One region of the Priestia sp. SRI_019 genome, then DNA from elsewhere that is predicted to be linked to it. Evidence: riboswitches for the same ligand, from Rfam matches in the RefSeq annotation. Region 1 holds a riboswitch; the other holds the start of a gene.
The links. Region 1 has a riboswitch for preQ1 ahead of AC2YJL_RS23680 (QueT transporter family protein). Riboswitches for the same ligand answer to the same signal wherever they lie in the genome.

Region 2: another riboswitch for preQ1. It lies ahead of queC (7-cyano-7-deazaguanine synthase QueC); the one in region 1 lies ahead of AC2YJL_RS23680 (QueT transporter family protein).

Annotation. Positions count from the first base shown of each region.
Region 1 is NZ_JBYCZN010000006.1:20,987-25,174, reverse strand. It holds gene AC2YJL_RS23695 (DHA2 family efflux MFS transporter permease subunit) at 1-770, shown strand, start outside; gene AC2YJL_RS23690 (hypothetical protein) at 827-1,174, opposite strand; gene AC2YJL_RS23685 (hypothetical protein) at 1,238-1,372, opposite strand; gene AC2YJL_RS23680 (QueT transporter family protein) at 1,809-2,297, opposite strand; PreQ1 riboswitch class I at 2,307-2,351, opposite strand; gene AC2YJL_RS23675 (Lrp/AsnC family transcriptional regulator) at 2,548-2,958, shown strand; gene AC2YJL_RS23670 (YitT family protein) at 3,341-4,188, shown strand, end outside.
Region 2 is NZ_JBYCZN010000002.1:1,426,079-1,430,266, forward strand. It holds gene queF (preQ(1) synthase) at 1-70, opposite strand, end outside; gene queE (7-carboxy-7-deazaguanine synthase QueE) at 169-900, opposite strand; gene queD (6-carboxytetrahydropterin synthase QueD) at 893-1,333, opposite strand; gene queC (7-cyano-7-deazaguanine synthase QueC) at 1,333-1,998, opposite strand; PreQ1 riboswitch class I at 2,229-2,272, opposite strand; gene AC2YJL_RS17525 (GerAB/ArcD/ProY family transporter) at 2,343-3,464, opposite strand; gene AC2YJL_RS17530 (hypothetical protein) at 3,491-3,727, opposite strand; gene AC2YJL_RS17535 (Ger(x)C family spore germination protein) at 3,739-4,188, opposite strand, start outside.

The DNA of each region.
Region 1 (4,188 bases):
GTGAAGAGACGGGATGGAGTAATCCTATCGTATGGCTTACGCTCATAATTGGCGTCATAGCTCTTGCTTTATTTGTCAGACAGCAAACAAAGCTGAATTCTCCTATGATTAATATGAAGCCTTTTAGATCGTCTGTGTTTTCAAGATCGATTTTCTTAATGTTTCTTATTATGATGATTCAGTTTTCAATGATGTTAATTTTGCCGCTATACTTCCAAACGGCTGCGGGACTGTCTCCTTTGCAAACAGGGTTTCTTATGCTTCCAGGCGGTGTAACGCTGGCTCTAACAGCTATGGTGGGAGGACGTTTGTTTGACAAAATCGGATTTAAACCGCTGCTTTTAACGGGCTTAGTCCTTTTAACATTTATTTTAAGTTTGTTCACTACTATTTCAAGCGGAACAAGCACGACGACTGCAGCCATCTTATACGCAGCCTTTACAATTGGCGTAGGTTTAAGCATCGGTCCCGTGATGACGCTTGCTTTAAATCAAGTGCCAAAACCGCTTCATGCCCACGGTTCAGCTATTTCAAATACGATTAACCAAGTTTCAGGCGCGATTGGACCCGCTTTGTATACAAGTATTATGACCATGGCTTCTCAGCACTTTATTCAACAATCAAACGAAACGAATAAAACGCTGCTACAAATAAAAAGTATGACAAGCGGGGTTCATACCGTCTATTATGTAGCCATCGCTTTCGCCGTCGTTTCGTTCTTGCTCGCTCTTACGTTAAAGAAAAGAGATCAGCATCTTGAAACACAATAAATAAGAAACTGATAAGAGCTGCTCACGGGTTGAGCAGCTCTTGTTACATGCAGAATTTATATTACAAATGTAAAAGCAATCATAGATACTATTAAAACAAGGATAACAATACTTTTCTTTTTTTCTGTCTTCCATGCTTCAACAGCGCCCACGATACCACCAATAGCTAAAATAAAAGTACCTATAACGTGGAGAGGCAGCAGAGATAACAACCTGCCTAAACTCGCCATCACTCCTCCGGTCAATATAAATCCTGTTGTTACAATAGATTTTAAAGATATTAAGTCTCGTATCGCTTCTTTTTTTTCAGTTTTACTCAGTTTAAAGTACTCTACTATACTAAAAACAGCGGGTGTTCCCCATAAAATAAAAAAGCTAATCAATCTATCCGTGTCTACACTCACTGTTCATTCACCGCCTTTATCAATCCTTACGCTCAGTTCCACCATTTAACAAATAGTTATATATTATTCTTGCTTCAAGGATCCTCCAAAAGAAAATTGATGGTAATCATCAAGCTTATTCCAATACCCTATGCACTTTACGTCGGGCTCATCAATAGCTAACGCTAATAAAACAAGAATTGCTAACTTCCTATTCAAAAAACAATCCCTTCTCTAGTAACAAAGGTTATTTTACAATTATAACTCAAAAAAGTTATTTAATGGTAAAAAATACAATTAAAAAAGCAAACCGTTATCGGTCTGCTTTTTTAATTGCTACGCATAGGTAATGTGTTGTTGTGCGAAAAACTTTTCGATAAGGAGTTTGCCAACTATATGTATATCGTAACAAAAGAAAAAAGAATGTGCTGTGAGATTTGTCACTCCTTCTTTCAAAATAATCTAACCGAATACTTCCTATTGCCTTACGCAAAAAGAGCAGATCGCAAACGCGACCTGCTCTTTTCACATGCTAGATATGGGTAATTTGTCCATGCGTGAAAAGCTCTTCAATAATAAGGGGTTTATCACTACACTTATAGAATAACAAAGAAAAAAAGATGTGGCTGTGAGATTTATCACAGCCACATCTTTTTTATCCAACTAGCTTATTAAATTGTACACGTTTATTAATTGCTGCCATAATTGGTGCTCCAACAAGCATAACAACAAACTCACCAACGGCTGTTGTTAGCCACGTAAAGAAAAATGGCAAGTCAAATGCTAGGTGCAGCTCAAAAGCAATAATAAACATCGTGAACGTAAATACAAGTGTATTAACAAGCATACGAGCCCACATATTTTTAATGTAGCGCATAGAAAAAATGGTAATGAGTAATGATAGCACGGATTGTCCTACCCCAAACACCAGATCATAAGCGACCATTGGTGAAAAAAACAAATTCGTCAGAAATACTCCTAGCACAATGCCGTACACGTACTTTTTATTAAACACAATTAAGTGATTGAACATTTCCGATATACGAAATTGGATATTGGTGAAGCCAAACGGCTGGATTAGCATGCTGACAGCAATATACATAGCAGCTAAAAGACCGTTGACGCAAAGTGTTCTTATATTCATCTTACTATTCTCTCCTTAGTTTTTTAACGTGGGATGGTTACGAACCACGTAAACACTCAAAGAATCATACAGCATGCTTAAGCTTTCGTCAATCTAGCTGTTTACAAACTACTGCCGGTTTCTATACCTTGCATATTGACTGCTCTTTTTTCTTACTTTTCTTTAGTATAAAATAGAAGACGTATCAGTATACATAGGTGACATCAAGTAGTTAACCCTTTTGATTTGAAATACGAAAGGATTTGTAGCTATGTTAGATAATACAGATAAGCGCATACTAGAAGAGCTATCAAAAAATGGACGTATAAAGATGAAAGAATTAGGAGAAAAAGTGCATTTAACCGGACAAGCCGCTTCTGCTAGAGTATTAAAGTTAGAAGATGAAGGGATTATCAAAGGCTATACAATTAACATTGATGAACGAAAACTCGGCTACACCATCCATGCATTTTTAAATATCTATACGCAGAGCATTCATCACCACCCCTACCTTACATTTTTAGAAAGTCAGCAGGAGTACGTTATCAACAACTTTAAAATCAGCGGCGATGGCTGCTATTTACTAGAATGCAAATTTCATTCAAATGAAGAACTAAATGATTTTTTGACAGAGCTAAATCAGCATGTGAATTACAAACTTTCAATCGTCATTAACAAATAAATCTTTTAAAAAAATAAAGGTATATTAATTTATGAAAATGGTAATCCTAATAACGTATTCCCCCTATTCCAATAAATTTGAAAATCCTTTGCGTCATCGCAAAGGATTCTTTTTTTATGTAGGAAACCGCCTTCTATTTTTTGAAAAGTTGAACATCTCTCACAGCGTTGACATAGCGGTCAGAGGTTTATATAATCGGTGACATCGAAGCATAGAAAAGTCGGATTAAGACCTATACACGTATCGTAATTCTTCGTCTTAGAAGTTGATCAGTTTTATAACTAGACAATTTCTAAGACGTTTTTTATTTTATCATTTGTGAAACACTAGTAAAAACAAGATTAAACATGAAAATATCCTAATAATCAAGGAGGTTTGCATATTGAAAACAATCTATAAAGACATCATCTTAATTATCGTCGGCGCACTTTTAGTTGCTGCATCCATTGATTTTTTCGTCATTCCAAATAAATTAGGTGACGGAAGTACGGTTGGTATTGCTCTTGTTTTATATTATTTATTTCATATCCCTACAAGTATCAGCACATTTCTTGTAAACCTTATATTTATTGCCTTAGCCTATAAATTTCTAACAAAAAAAACGATTCTTTATACGATTCTAGGAGCCGTCATGACGTCCGTTTTCCTCGGTCTAGTCAGCTATATTCCTTTTCACGTTCACGACATGATTTTAGGAATTGTATTCGGGGCTTTACTAATGGGAACAGGACTTGCTCTCATTTTTATCGCAGATGGATCGACTGGTGGAACAACGCTTTTAGCTTATTTATTAAACTATACAAAAGGCTATAATATCTCTAAAAGCATGTTCTACATGGACAGTGTCATTATTTTAGCATCGGTTTTCGCTATTGGCGTCAATAACATGCTCTATACTTTTATATTCGTCTATCTTTGTGCCAAAATCGTAGATGTCGTTATCGAAGGTTTCCACAACAAAAAAGCAATGACGATTATGTCCGATCAATATAAAGACATAGCGCAAGTCATCACCAGTGAATTTGGAAATGCAGCCACCATCTTTTACGGATACGGCTACTACGCCAACAAAGATAAACGTATTATTTACGTTGTTATTAAAAAGAACGAGTTATTAAAAATTAAAAAGAAAATCCAGCAAATTGACCCGAATTCTTTTATTGTCATCCACGAAGTAAAAGAAGTTGTCGGCGGAAAATTTGGATTTATCGGCAATTCGCCTCATGAAAC
Region 2 (4,188 bases), on a different contig from region 1:
ACAAATAATTTGTTCCTTGATTTCCAAGGAGTGATACACCTTCTAATTCTTCATCTTTTCGACCGCTCATTTGCATTTCCTCTCTTTCTACGATTGTCATTCTAACAGCGTTTTTTTATTTTGTATATATCTGTTTTTATTTTTCTTTGTAAATTTTTTGCTATGCGCTTACACGCCTCGTTTATTTCCCCAAACAAGGGCGTGAACCTGCGGCAGAACTCTTACATCGTTCATGTTTTTAGCTGCCACTGCCTTATCGATTAACCACTCATACTTTTTAAGCAATTCTTGTGTTAACGACGCATTATCGATTGTCGTTAAGTCCTCGTTGCCTACCTGAACAAAAAATGGAACCTCAGGATAACGTTCATGAACAGACGCTGCATACTCAAAGTCCTCATCATTAAATACAACGACTTTTATGCTTATATGTGCCATGCGTTTTTCCTTTATTAATGTCTCTATAATATCGTCCAATACGGGGAAATTTGTTTTCATTAATGAACTTGGAGGCTTAGGGGAAATCGTTAAATCATCGATCTTTAGGAACCAATCCTGATAACGGCTTCCCTGTGTTTCAAGAGCTGCTTTTACCCCTTGACTGTGCAAAAGCTCTACAAGTGAACCAATCGCCTTGATAAGCGCAGGGTTCCCTCCAGAAATGGTGACGTGATCAAAGCACTCGCCTCCAATTTCTTTTAGCTCCGTCCAAATTTGTTCTGCTGTTAGCTGACGAATATCGTTTTTAGCTGATCCATCCCACGTAAAAGCTGAATCACACCAGCTGCAGGAATAATCACAGCCTGCGGTACGAACAAACATCGTCTTACGTCCTACAACCATTCCTTCCCCTTGAATCGTTGGTCCGAATATTTCAAGTACTGGAATTGTATTAGCCACGTTTTTTCACCTTCTTTGGGCGGTAAACTACGTAACTTGTCGGCGTTTCCCGCACGAATACTTGTACGCAAGAAGGCTTATTTGGTAGTGTGTCTAGATATTCTTGAACCAACTCATAAATTTTACGAGCAACAACTTCAGTTGTAGGAAAATCATTTGGATTTTCTTCGTTAAAGATAGAATGATCGTTCAATAATGTATGATCAAATTGACCAGAAACAATTTTTTTCAATAGCGCAAAGTTTACTAAAAAGCCCGCTTCGTCTAATGTATCTCCGGCAACAGTTAGATTTACAAAATACGTATGTCCATGGACTTGACGGCATTTACCTGCTTCTGTGTGAGGAACAAAATGTGCCGCAGCAAACTGCATATCTTTGTTCAGTTCATATTCATAGTTATGAAATACTTGAGGATACATTTGTTGCAACATTATTTCTCTCCTCCTTCTTTTGTTTGCAGGTATTGATCTAACCCGCGTTTTCGCAATTGACATGCAGGACATTCGCCGCATCCGTCAGCAACAATACCGTTGTAGCACGTTAATGTTTTTTCACGCACATATTCAAGCGCTCCTAGCTCATCCGCTAACGCCCACGTTTCTGCTTTATCAATCCACATAAGCGGCGTGTGAATCACAAACTCAAAGTCCATTGATAAATTAAGCGTGACGTTTAACGATTTCACAAATACGTCTCGACAGTCTGGATATCCCGAAAAATCAGTTTCACAAACGCCTGTTACGATATGACGGCCTCCGCTGTTTTTAGCCAGCACGGATGCAAATGATAAAAATAACAGATTGCGGCCGTCCACAAACGTTGTAGGCAACTCTCCTTCTTTTTGCTCGATCTCAATATCATCTCGCGTTAAGGCATTTGGTGCTAATTGATTTAAAAGTGACATATCTAGTACGGTATGCTTCACACCTAAATCAGCTGCGATAGCTTTTGCTACCTCTATCTCTTGGCTATGACGCTGACCGTATTGAAAAGTAACCGTTTCTACTTCTTTAAAGTTTTTCAAAGCCCAAAATAGACATGTTGTGCTATCTTGACCTCCGCTAAATACAACAATCGCTTTTTCATTTTTCATCATTACTGTTCGTCTCCTTTTTGATTGAAATCAAAAGAAGAAGAAACTTTATTGAACCGTTCGTTCCCTTTGTGACTAATTTTATAACACAAAAAAGAGACTGCTCTTTTCCAGCAATCTCCCTAAAAAGCAACTAAGATACACGTCCTCGCCAGCATACACGTCACAAAGACGTGTTGATAGAAAAGCACGTGAAAGAAGACACGCTAAAACCGTGTCTTTTGTCATCAACGATGATCTTAGTTTTTTATAGAGGGAGTTTTCGAACCTCTCCCGTACGTATACAAACGTGTACGGCGTTTCTTCTTGAATTGTCATCGTATTATACCACATGCTTATAAATAATGCTATGTTTGTTGGCTTCTATCGCCTTTAGCTGCCTTATTTTTCTTTATATAAGAAAGAGCAATAAATAACAACGGAAAACAAACGCTTAGTACAAATAAATAAAACGGCCAGTAATATTTTTCAAAATAATTGAAGTACGCTGTATTGGGAATAATGTAATACGCCACGCCTGTAATAATTAGACCTAAAGGAAAGCTTAAAAAATTGCGCACCCGTAAATTACACAATTGGACGATACTTAACTGAATAGCATAGAACACAATGACAACTTTGAAAAAGATAGATAACATCCAAATAATAGCTACTAATACTTCAACATGCTGAATCGTTGCACCTAACGAAATCATTTTTCCTAATAAATAAACTGGGTAGCTGTGCATCGACGCAATATTCGCACCAAGAGCTAATATACAAGCCGCAACTGCAATCGTAATCGTCAAACCCGATGCGACAGTGCCGATAACAAACATTCTTTTTACCTTTTTGCCATCTTTTATATGAGGCGTAATCATTAGCACAAAAATCAATTCCATAAACGGATTTCCTAAGAAATACGTGGTCCCTAACACTAAATCAGCCATGCGGAATTCAAACAAAGGGTAAAGACGATCAATTTTCATCTGAGGAACATTTAAAACAATTAACAATAAAAAGGGGACCACAATCCACGGCAAAAAGATTTCCGCGGTTCTCGCTACCACTTCAATACCTAGATACCCTCCGTATATAACAGCTAAAAGAACAAGGGCATGAATCCACGTAGGCAGCGTTTCAGGGACAATTTGAGTGGTCATAAATGTACTGATGTCTCGAAGCGAAAACGTAGATTGAATGAACATAAAGAAAATGTAAATAAGAGAAATACACGTTCCGGCATAAGGACCTAGCGCCTGTTTAGCTATTTGAATGAACGTTTGCTGAGGGTAACGCTGAATCAGCCATAAAAGCACCGCAACGATTAAAAGTGCAAAGCCAATAGCAAGCACACCGCAAAACCACGCATTTTGTCTATTCGTCTCTAATAACGTAGCCGGAACTGCCAAGATGGCGCTTCCGATACAAAAAACATAAATTAAAAAAAGAAATTGTTTTGGACTAATAAATTCCTTTATTTGCATCATACACACCTTCTCTCCTACATGCTTGCTCACGTGAATAACAGATGATGAATGGTTCTAGTAAGAGGCTTAATTACTGCCTCTAAAAAGTACAGAGGCGTAGGAACTTCTTTACGGAGTGTAATCGATCCCCAAAAGAATAGACCCAAACCTATAAGACAAAGGTAGACGGCTATTTCACGATAATACTTTTCCTTTCGGAAGTTGATCATTGTTTTTTTAGTCAAATAAGCAAGCAGTACAAGTAAGGCGATAAATCCCTCCATTTTCTTTCTCCTTAATGCTTCATTTGCTTCATATATGAGTTATTTAACGTGCCTAAGCGACGGATTTGAACTTTTGCATCTAAATCGACGGTTAAATCCTCTGCGTAAATTCTGTTCCAGTCTCTTTTCATTTTGTACCATTTCTTTACATCTTGTCTGTAAAACGCTTCGCCGAAACCAAAGATATCGCTTTTATAGGTTTTTTGAGCTTTTTCTACTGCATCATTCATTTTTTCTTTTACGTCAGCTGCTGTTTTTCGTTCGAGCATATTGATTACAGCTGGGTCCTGTAAATTCACTTGACACTCTACATCAGCCACGTTCGCTTCTCCTTTTAAATCAACGTGAATATGAGGTTTATGATTTTTCATAGTAGCTGTCACCTTGACATTCGTTCGAAGCATTTCTACTCCAATGATATCATGCTGTTTTTCTTTTTTTTCGCATGGAATAACAATTAA